2 regions of the Paenibacillus sp. FSL K6-1566 genome follow, and region 2 is predicted to be linked to the other one. Evidence: riboswitches for the same ligand, from Rfam matches in the RefSeq annotation. Region 2 holds a riboswitch; the other holds the start of a gene.
What was found. Region 2 has a riboswitch for thiamine pyrophosphate ahead of NST08_RS02620 (ABC transporter substrate-binding protein). Riboswitches for the same ligand answer to the same signal wherever they lie in the genome.

Region 1: linked by a shared signal. The riboswitch ahead of tenA (thiaminase II) and the one ahead of NST08_RS02620 (ABC transporter substrate-binding protein) in region 2 are both predicted to bind thiamine pyrophosphate.

Annotation. Positions count from the first base shown of each region.
Region 1 is NZ_JBBOSR010000001.1:1,317,816-1,323,570, reverse strand. It holds gene thiE (thiamine phosphate synthase) at 1-609, opposite strand, end outside; gene thiD (bifunctional hydroxymethylpyrimidine kinase/phosphomethylpyrimidine kinase) at 606-1,439, opposite strand; gene thiM (hydroxyethylthiazole kinase) at 1,436-2,287, opposite strand; gene tenA (thiaminase II) at 2,435-3,139, opposite strand; TPP riboswitch at 3,569-3,672, opposite strand; gene NST08_RS05640 (multidrug effflux MFS transporter) at 3,895-5,082, shown strand; gene NST08_RS05635 (ABC transporter substrate-binding protein) at 5,336-5,755, opposite strand, start outside.
Region 2 is NZ_JBBOSR010000001.1:597,675-603,429, forward strand. It holds gene NST08_RS02605 (ABC transporter ATP-binding protein) at 1-190, opposite strand, end outside; gene NST08_RS02610 (ABC transporter permease) at 378-1,133, opposite strand; gene NST08_RS02615 (thiamine-binding protein) at 1,130-1,423, opposite strand; gene NST08_RS02620 (ABC transporter substrate-binding protein) at 1,527-2,567, opposite strand; TPP riboswitch at 2,688-2,799, opposite strand; gene NST08_RS02625 (VOC family protein) at 2,999-3,382, opposite strand; gene NST08_RS02630 (GGDEF domain-containing protein) at 3,685-5,223, shown strand; gene NST08_RS02635 (EAL domain-containing protein) at 5,436-5,755, shown strand, end outside.

The sequences.
Region 1 (5,755 bases), 720 kb from region 2:
CGCCGCTCCCGTCACGGCGGATATCACCGCGACGCCATCCGCACCCGCTCCAATCACTTCCTCCACGCGCTCCACGGTAATCCCGCCAATGCCAACGATCGGCAATCGGATTCCAGCTTCGCGCAGCTCACGGAGAATTGCCGGGCCTTGCGCAGCCTTGGCATCATCCTTTGAGCGGGTCGGATAGATCGGTCCGATGCCAAGATAATCGGCACCATGGAGGATCGCGCGCCGGGCTTCCTCCACCGTATGCGCCGAGACGCCCAGCATCCGGTTGCCGATCCGTTCACGTACCGAAGCCGCAGATTCGTCGTCCTGGCCGATATGCACGCCGTCGGCGTCCAGCTTCAGTGCCAGCTCTACATCGTCATTGACGATGAAGGGTACGCGTGCTTGCCGGCACTGCTCCTGGATCCGGCGAGCCAGCCGGAGCATCGGCTCCCCGTTGAGTGCTCCATGTCCCTTCTCACGAAATTGGACCATGGTTGCGCCTCCAGCCAACGCCTCCTGCACGACCAAGCTAGGCTCGACGATGCAGTTCACGCTGCCGAGCACGAGGTACATCCGCAGATGCCGCCTCATCATCTCAGGTGCCACTCTGCCTGTCATTGCAGCACCTCCTGACGGCGGCGATTGTATGCCCAATGATTGGTCGGGCCCTGTCCCTGCCCCAAGTTTAATCCGTCCTCAATGGCCGCTTGAATGAATAAACGCCCGCTCTGAATCGCATCGAAGGCGCTCAAGCCCTGGGCCAGACCTGCCGTAATGGCTGCAGAGAACGTACAGCCGGTCCCATGCGTATGAACGGTGTTCACGCGCTTGGCGCTGAGTTCCGTAAAGCCGGTGCCGTCATATACCAGATCCACCACCTGATCTCCATCCTCCTCGAAGCTGCCATGACCGCCCTTGATGATGACGATCCGCGGACCGAGCCCGCCGATGCGGCGAGCCGCTTCCCGGCAGTCATGCCTCGTGCGGATTCCCATTCCCGCCAGCACCTCCGCCTCCGGAATATTAGGCGTCACCACCATCGCCAAGGGAAGCAGCTCCCGCTTTAGTGCATCAACCGCTTCAGTACGCAGCAGCTCCGCACCGCCCTTGGCGATCATCACGGGATCGACAACGACGTTCTCCCAGCCAAACGACCGGATCTTAGCGCTGACCAGGCGGATAACATCCGCATGAAACAGCATCCCGGTCTTTAAGGCGTCCACGCCGATATCGCCGCCCACCGCCTCGATCTGCTCCGCCGCCGCTTCCGGCGGGAGCGGATAGACGCCATGGACGCCCAATGTATTCTGCACCGTTACTGCAGTCAATGCCGACATGCCGAATACGCCCAGCTCCTGGAACGTCTTCAGATCCGCTTGAATACCTGCGCCGCCCCCGCTGTCGGACCCGGCAATCGTCAGCGCTCTCGGAATCCGCGCGTCTGTCATCGGGACACGCTCCCTTCCGTCAGGATGTCCGCTTCGCGGACCGACGCGTGCCCTTCGAGCGAACCGGAGTGGAGCTTTGCAAGCTCATCCAAGAAGGCGATCTGGAAGCTGCCCGGCCCGAGTCCGGCCGTTTGCTCGGCCGCGCGGGCGGCTGCTGCCCCATAGAAGGCAAGGCCAGCCGTCCCCGCCAGCAGCAAATCCGGCTCCACAGCGGCGAAGGCCCCGAGCACGGACGTGAGCAGGCAGCCCGCTCCGGTTACTTTCGTCAGCATCGCATGCCCGCCGCGTATGATTCGCGCCGAAACACCATCGCTGATCACGTCCTCCTCTCCCGTAATGGCCACCACCGTATTTAGCCGCTGTGCAGCCCGCAGCGCCAGCTCCAAGTTCCCGCCGGACGCAGAGTCGTCTGCATCGACCCCCTTGATCACCCGGACTTCGCCGATCAGATTGGCAACCTCGGCCGCATTGCCCCGCACCAGGGAAACCTTCACTTCACGCATGATCCGCAGGGCCGAATCGGTCCGAAACGGCGTGGCCCCCGCTCCTACCGGATCGAGGAGAACCGGGACGCGATGCGTATTGGCAGATTGCCCGGCAATGATCATCGCATCCACTTGTTCGCGGGACAACGTGCCGATGTTGAGCACGAGCGCTCCGGCAATTTGGGCCATATCCGCCACCTCGTCGGGGGAAAATGCCATTACCGGCGACGCGCCCAGCGCGTATAAGCCGTTGGCCGTAAAATTCGTAACCACCACATTGGTCATGTTATGGACAAGAGGCTTCTGCTGCTGCACCTTCGTTAAAAGCCCCGCAAGCTCCGAATCCCATGTATTTCCGCTCATTGCCATCATCCTTTCCCATTCTTTTCTTGGTTTTTGGCATATGACATACGACATATGAAACCCATAATCTCATCTCAACCCGAATTCTGATTCATTCTCAAAATGCATGACCTTTCGTAACCCCTGTCTGTCCCATAACTCAAATGCTCAGCGCCCATACCCCTTGGCATCGACCAACGGCTGGAACGGCACGGGCCATTCCTCCTGCTTGTAAGCCATGTCCCAGAACATATACTCCAGCTGGCAGCTCAGCATGAAATGCTCGCGCATCCGCTCGCGCTCCTTCATCGTCGCTCCTTCCGCCCACGCATCCACACGGCCAAGGAACTTCCCTGCCGCATCCTCCCCTCGATTCCCGTAAAAATGAATCCATTCATGGAACGGATGGGTGCGATCCGGCTTAACTTCATCCAGCAGTCTGCGGCCGATCTCATAATACGTCCACGGACAAGGAAGCAGGACCGCCATAATTTCGCCGAGGGTTCCCTCGTGCGCAACGGTCAGCATGTGACGGATGTAATGGTGCGCAGACGGGGCAAGAGGGTAGCCCTGGAGCTGCTCATAGTTCACTCCCGCGACCGAGCAGAAATTTTGATGCGGATGCACCTCGCTGTTGAGGATAAACGCAATCTGTTCGTTGAACGCCGCCATATCCTCCCGCCTCGTGCACTTGGATATGGCGACGCCATAAATGCGAATGTAGGCATTCAAATACTCGAAGTCCTGCTTCACATAGTGAATCAGCTGTTCGCTGTCCAGCTTCCCGGCGGCAATTCCCCGCACGAAGGGATGGTTTATGATCGCCTCGAAAATTCCGTCCGCCTGCTGGCGAAGCTCTTGAGTAAACGTCATGGTTTTCCCCACCTCCATCTTGAAATGAAGAGCAGGAAGTCCTCCTAGCGACCCGGCAATCCCGGTAATCCGGGCAATCCTGGCATTGGCAGCCAAGCATCCATTGCATGTCCCGCAAACCTACGCATACCGTGCATCCTTTTCATATCAGCAACGGTTGCATCCGGGAAACTTTGCAGATCCGGCAGCCGTTGTACCCGGCTACATGTGTATATCCGGCAACCCTTTATGTACACGGCCAACCCTTTATGCACGGCATATGGCAACCTTGCATGCTGCTAGCTCGTACTCGTGCGCTATCGTGCTGGGCAACGAAGATGCAGAAAATTTACGTTCTTCGGAGCATGACAAACAAAGCCGCCCCGAAAAACGGAGCGGCTTCAGCAATAGTCCTCTTGCCCGGAAGAAGCAGGCGCAAAAAGGACTCTATCCGTGAAGGCTCCACTTTCCTACGCTAGTACGAACTAGATCAGGTTCAAAGGGTCCAAGATACGCTCTTGTCTCAGCCGCTGACGGCTCCCCTAGTGGACTTCCTATTCTATTGACTATTACTGTACATAGGTTTGGCGGTGGTGTCAAACGTTTCCGTGTTTGCTGCAATACTCGGTAGATATAACCCCCTAACCCCCTTATTCCAGAAAAAAAGGTGACCGTTCATGCTTTCATTCGCAAGACTAACGAAGTGCAAACCCCCGATCCCGTAATTTCTTTGCCAGCGAACTTGAGATTTTTGAATGATAAGGGGGATATTAGCTGTGCAAAGAAAAATCTCAACTCCTTCCATATGGTTGTTCATGATCCTGGTGGGTTTTCCACAGATCAGTGAAACGATATATACACCTTCATTACCGGACATTGCCCATCAATTGGGCGCTAGCAATAATGCGGTCCAGCTAACGCTCAGCATTTACTTTCTGGGTTTTGCGCTCGGCGTTTTTTGCTGGGGAAGGCTTTCCGACTCCATCGGACGGCGGCCGGCCATGCTGTGGGGCATCCTGGTTTATGGGATCGGCAGCTTGGGCTGTTATCTGTCAGGCTCAGTCGAATGGCTATTCGCGAGTCGATTCGTTCAGGCATTCGGTGCCAGCACCGGTTCTGTCGTCACGCAGACCATTTTGCGCGAGAGTATCGATGGAGCCAAGCGTCATGCGGTATTTGCCCAAATATCAGCAGTGCTTGCGTTTACGCCTGCCCTAGGGCCTCTTATTGGCGGATGGGTAGATCAATTGTTAGGTTTCAGAGGGGTATTCTTGACGCTCGTTCTGATGAGCGCAGCCATTTGGGCCTATACATGGACTTCTCTGCCTGAGACCAGAGTGACGGCTGCTTCCAAGATAAACACCCTATCCGTTGCCAAGCGTCTGCTCTTCGACCGTAACGTATGGGGATTCGGGTTTCTCATTGGAGCAACGAACGGCATATTATTCAGTTATTATGCGGAGGCCCCGTTTATTTTTATTGAGTTTTTTCAGATGAGTCCCGGCAGGTTTGGTTTCTTCGGCATCTTTGTTGCGCTCTCATCTATAATGGGTGCCATGCTGTCGAAAAGACTGCTGAAAAGGCTCCAGGCTGAGCAAATTATCGTGATTGGCACGCTCTTTACGATGGTGGGAGCTCTTGGTCTTACAGCACTTGCGGCTACCGGCATCAAGGTCTCCTTCTTTGATCTTGTGCTTATGGTAGCATGTATTTTCGTTCTTCTGCTCGGGATCGGAATGGCGATACCCAATTGCCTAAGTCTGGCGCTTACGTCTTATCCAGATGTGCTCGGCACTGCAGGAGCGATCTTCGGATTGGGTTATTACGTTGTCGTCAGCCTGATCACCACGGGCATGAGCGTTCTTCACAATGGTTCGTTAATGATGATGCCTTTGTATTTTCTAGGCCTGTCCATTGCCATGATCTTTGTGAGCAAAAGGCTTGCCGGAAATGAGCCGAGGTAGTAATCGGCATATACTGTAGTAATCTTTAAGAAAGTTATTAATAGAAGCTGTCCCTTTCGTTATCTAAGATGGGGCAGCTTCTTCTTTTTATTGAAATTGTACAGGCACAGAAATAAAATGTTATGCTGGATTCTGTCAAACACAGATAAACGGACATATGGACAAACGAAAGCAGCCTGTTGAGCGGACTCAACAGGCTGCTTTTACTAGTATCCCATCATACTCTCTATATAAAATGGGGGCAGGACACGATTTATTTCTCCAAGCCGTAAAATTCATACAGCTGATCAATCATCAGGTTTGCCGCCAGAATGCCACCTGCGGTGTTCCAAATCGCGTCATCGACCTTATGGGCTTGACCGTTCTTAACGACGTTCAGGTTTTTCCACAACGGATCGTTGACCCATTCCTGCTCGGTCTGGTTGGCGCCGCCGTCGCCGGTTTCGTACGTGAAGTAGAACAGTCTGTCGGCATCCACCTCAGGAAGCCGTTCCTTCGTAATCTCGTCCACGAAATTGTCCTTCGCGTTCTTCGTCATCTCATTACGTGCGATGCCGATCTGATCGAAAATAACCCCCGAGAAGGTGTTCGTATGGTAAACGCGCGTCTTTCCGGCCATGAAGCGCACCACAGAAACGGTCTCATCCAGCTTGCTTCCGGCTTTCTCCTTGAA
Region 2 (5,755 bases):
TGCCGGAAGGGCCGATGATCGATACGAATTCCCCGGGAAGCACCTTAAGCGACAGCTCCTCCAGCACATGCACTTCACTGCGCCGCTCGCGGAACACCTTGCGAATCCCCCGGACCTCCAGGGCAGGAGCGGGGGGAGCGGCTGCGCCGCCGGTCGAATTCAAGACGGAATCAGGCGCTTGCTGCGTCATATGGGCAGCCTCCCTTCTTTATTAAGATCCCTGATTTCAACCTTATCTGTAATCTGAATATGAAAGAACCATTTAAAGCTGGGAGCAGCCGCGATGCAAGAGGAACCCTGCATGTATTTGCCCCGCCTCCCGGTTCAATCGTTCAACTCATGAAGCAGAGAGCATCTATATGGCCAAGCCATGCCAATCAATGCTTCCGGTTCCAGCGGATCAGCCGTTTCTCCAGCAGGGTGATAACGCCTACCATGAGCAGGCTGAGCAGCACGATAACCAGAATGGCCACGAATACGCGATCGGTCCGGTACCCGGATTTTTGCAGCATCATATAATAGCCGATTCCCCGGTCAGACCCGATCCATTCCCCGATGACCGCCCCCATGACCGAATACGTGGCCGCGATCCGAATCCCGGAGAAGATGGATGGCAGCGCGTGCGGAAGCTCCAGCTTGGTGAAGATTTGCCACGGCGTGGCTCCCGTCATCTGCATATAATTCATCATCGTGCGGTCGGTCCGTGCCAGCCCGTCGAGGGCCGCTACGGCTACGGGGAAGAAGCAAACGAGCGTAATGACGATGACCTTCGGCAGCATGCCGAACCCGAACCAGATCATGAGGAGCGGGGCCAAGGCGATGGTCGGCACGTTCTGGCTTAAGATGAGAAGCGGATAAAGGGCTGTTTTGAGAAAAGGGACCCTGTGCAGAGCCAAAGAGAGCAGGAGTCCGATACCGGTTCCGATGGCAAATCCGATCACGGTTAACTTTAGGGTAGCCCAGGTGTGTTCCATAAGTCCCGACGCCCCGGTGATGGCTTCATGCCCGATAGCCGTCGGCGCAGGCAGAATGAATTTCTCGATATCGAACATCCAGACCGCAGCCTGCCACACGATCAAAAAGAAGAGGACCGCCACGACGGGCGGCCATATCGAGCTCCACCAGCTTTTCATGGACGGTATTTCTCCGTGAGCTTATCCATGCTGATGCCCTGCGGATGATGTGCGATTTTGACTTGGGAGATGATGCTCGGACTCCCGGCTTTCACCAGCGCATCATGCATTCGCTCCACGATGCGGAGCAGCTCGGACAGCTCGCCTTCCATCGTTGTTTCCAAAGCATGGACCTCGTATTTGACGCCGGAATCCTGGATTACCTTAATGGCTTCATCCACATAAGGGATGCTGTCTCCGCCGTCCGGCGTACGCGGAATGACTTGAATGCTCAGCAGTGTATTCGCCATGAGTCAATCGTCCTTTCGTATATGGGTTCTCATTTGCACGGCCGTTAAGCCTCATGCCGATGAGCCGCGAAGCAGCATTGCAATGCTGCGGGGAGTGCTTCTCCTATTTGTCAGGCAAAAACTCATTCGTAAACGCGCGCTCCGCGTCCAATTCCTTCTCCAGCAGCTTGCGCTCAAACATCCAGTCGGCATATCCGGACCAAACCTCGGCCTTCTGCTCGCCCCAGCGCGGCGCGTCATCTTGATAGCGCGGGCTGAGCCACTTCTGGCTTTCCAGCACCAGCTCGGCATCCAGGTCGGGAACTGCCTTCGACAGCAGTGCCGCGGCATCTTCCGGATGGTCTATCGCATATTGATAGCCTTTGGACGTTGCGCGCATGAACGCTTTGACAAGCTCCGGGTCATCCGCGATCAGCTTCTCGTTCGTTACGATGACCGGCGTATAATAATCCAGCTGTTCGGAATAATCCTTCACGTAGATCATGTCCAGCGGCTCGCCGCGAAGCTGGGCTTCAATGCCTGTCCAGGCATAGTAGATCCAGGCGAAATCAATATCCCGCTTAACCGCCGTAAAATAATCGGCGTCTCCGATGTTCACGATGTTGACCTTGTTCACATCGGCTCCATCGATCTCCATGATCGATTTCATGACGGCTTCCTCAATCGGAGAGCCCCAGCCTCCGTAGGATTTTCCTTCAAAATCGGAGGCCTTCTTGATGCCCCGATCCTTCGGTGCAGCGAATCCGGACGTATTATGCTGAATGATGGCTGCGATCGAAACCAGCGGCAGCCCCTGTGTCCGGGCGAGCGTTACGCCCTCCTGATAGCTGATGCCGAACGGTACGTTGCCGGAAGCGACCATCGCATCGGTTCCCCCGGAGCCCGGCTGTACGATTTGCACGTTCAGCCCTTCCTCCTCATAATATCCGAGCTCCTTGGCTGCATATAATCCGGTGTGGTTCGTGTTCGCCGACCAGTCCAGCATCAATTGGACATCGCGGAGCTTGGCCGGCTGTTCTCCTTCTCCGGCAGTCTCTTGCTTGCCGGGCGCGCTTCCGCCGTTCTGGCCGCTTGCCCCGCAGCCGGAAGCGACCAGAAGCAGGACGCAGGCTAGCAGCAGAGAGAGCCATGTACGTTGTTTCATCGTGTTTCTCCTCTCCTTATATGTCTTCCATTTTCCGTATTAACTTCATAACAACAACAAAAAACGCCCCGATCGTATCGGAGCGCATGACGGCGTAAGTATATACTACGGCTTATGAACAGCCGCAATCCTATGGCTTCCTACGCTGGCATTACCCAGATCAGGTATAAGGGTCAGTATCTCTATGGGATACACTCTCAGCCGGCCGATTCCAGCTCCCCCGGTATTTATGAAGTTACGGGTTATACTTCCGTTATTATAGACCTACCGGAAGCACCTGTCCAGTACGGGAACGCCCCATGCCTGAAGGCGATTTTCTACGTTCGTATAGGTCGCCGGGGTGAGTGGCTGTCCAGGCATGGAAGACCCGAATGATCCAGGCGACCCATAGGAGTCTCTATATGCGGGCGGGCAACCTTAGACCTGGCCTGTTAGCGCTGGAAAAATTCAATCCATTCGCCTTCCGGACCGTGCACGAAGAAATAGCGGTAGCCGTTGGGCAGCGTGACGATTTCCTCATCCAGATGCGGAACGTCCAGCTCTTTCACCCGTGCATATTCCGCTTCAATGTCGTCCGTGCTGACGGCAAAGTGATGCACCGTTCCCTCCGCAGGAAGGGAGTCGCTGTATCCTTGAATCAGCTCGACCTCGGTTTCATCGCTGCCGTTAAAGCCGAGGAAAGCCAGCTGGATGACACCGTTCGTGTGCGTCAGACGGTCCTTGAGCTCAAGGCCGACCACCTTCGTATAGAAAGCGATCGTTGCTTCCAGATCCCTTACGACAATGCCTACATGGTCCAATCGTCTTTGTCCCATTTTACAAGAACCCCTTCCATGAAACTATGCTAGGATATAAAACCAAAGATACGTTGATATGAAAGAATAATACTACATAAACCCCATGTGTCAAGTGGGGATTGAGTGACTACAATCCCGGGACAATTCCGCAAATAACGATTCTACGCGGCCTATATGCCTATAAATATCCAGTTGTTGGGCGCTTCTTTCTTTACTTTTCCTCGGGCTAAAAGTATGATTGGATATGGAAACGCTTTAATTCGAAAGACCTATTCATCATGAATGACCAAGCCTACCTTTTGTTTCAGGGAGGGATATGAATGAGCCCGGGTCCATCCGATTCCATATATATTCGGCTCGCGATTGGATACGCATTGATCCAATGGATATTGGCCCTGTGGATGCCGGACGCTTTATTGCTTCACCGCATCTTAGCCATTATGGCTCCGATAGCCGCATTCGCGTATTTGATCGGGGTGATTGGCAGTCGGTATGAGCAAGGCCATCTTCGCAGATTTTGGCTTCTGATTGCAGCCGGATTGGCCGGCGATGCAATAGGGCGCATCCTGTATGCGGGTGATGAATGGATTGGAGGGGTGTTTGGCGGATCCATCCGGCTGGCGGAACTGTTCTGGAGCTTGGAAGCTCTATTGTTCGCCGGTGCCCTGATTTACCTGTTCAGACGAGTGCAGGGTCCGCTGCGGGGCGCTCGGTTTACCCTGGACATCATCATTGTTGCGATTACCTTGATGACGGTGGGGTGGGAGTATCTCATTAAGCCGGAGATGGAGAGCGGGACGGATACCGTCTGGAGGTCGGCCGGAGGAGCGATGCTCTATCCGCTGTGCGGAATCGTACTGATGTTCTTTACGCTGGTCGTGTATTTTAACACTAAGCAGCTGCACAAGCGGGCGGTCATCTTCCTGTGCCTTGGTGGAAGCGCATTTGCGCTCGGGGATGTCCTTCGGATCTTTCTTGATAGTTTCATGAACATCGGAGCTGGCCTATATGTATATCCGCTGCACACCCTCTCTGCATGCTTTATCGGCTTTGCGGGTGGACAAACGCTGCCTCGAAGGGGGAGGAGATCCCTATCCGAGAAGAAGCCGTGGCCGGCAGGAACCTTGATCGTACGATATTTGCTGCCCTACAGCGTCCTTGGCGGAATGTTTGCCCTGATGGCCCATCGGTTCGGGGGATGGAGCGGTCTATTTACCGGCTTGACCCTCTGCTTCATTCTCATTTTGATCAGGCAAATCCTGATTCAGGTCGAGAATGACCGCTTGTTCGAAAGGCTGCATGTCAGCCTGCAGAAGAGTGAATCGCTCGCGCACCGCGACGATTTGACGGGCCTGTATAACCGTCGTTATTTTAACGCCAGGCTTTCGGAAGCTTTGGGCGAAGCAGATCGGGCCGGTTTCCGTGTCGGACTGCTGTATATGGACTTGAACCGTTTTAAGCGCGTGAATGACAAGTATGGGCACCGTGCGGGGGATTTGCTGATCCAGAAGGTGGCGCAGCGCCTCCATTCGCTGGAGTCAAAGGGCGTAATCGTATCCCGGCTCGGCGGCGATGAATTTACGGTTATGCTGTATCCGGCCGGAGAGGATCAGGAGCTGATCTGGATGGCGGAGGATATCTGGACGCTGCTGAGCGAGCCCTATGAGCTGGAAGGAACCGAAATTTACACCTCGCCGAGCATCGGGATTGCGGTTTACCCCGATCATGCCAAGGATGACCAGGAGCTGATCGGCCGTGCGGATACGGCGATGTATGCGGCGAAGGAGCGGCATGCCCGGTGGCATTTTGACGTAGAGCAGACCATGCTGCTGCAGCTTCTTCATAAGAAAGCGGATTAAAAGGTGCGATTCCTTTGTCGGATCGTCGAAAGTCAGTTGTTATCGGCAATTCTTGTCGATTTTTGCTATATCAAGAGTCGCTTTAACATAGATATTACGCATTTGCAGTAAAATTAGGTCATAAGTTTGATAGAAATCCATAAAATGCAAAGAAATCATATTCTAAATGCCGATAAAGCATAGTGAGAGCTTGCTTGCCAAGGAGGACGAACATGATTTGCGACAATTGCAGCACCTTTGAAGCGATTGAGGACCAAGGAAGAACCGTTCATATGAAGCCTGCTCGGCAAGAGCTTGTGCGCTTGCTTGCACAGAACGGCTACACGGTGCAGGAACACAATGAGAGTTGTGCTGTGAACTATAAGGAACGTTCCGATCTGATCTCCATTATGGAGTGTCTGCAATCCCTTCCGCGAAATCTATGTGATGAGCTGTCCTTCTGTGTCACTGGAGGGGAAGCTCCGAAGACCCGGCATATTTGGACGCCGATGCAGAGGTTTGAGCTGCAGATGGAGCACTATGATATGGTGAA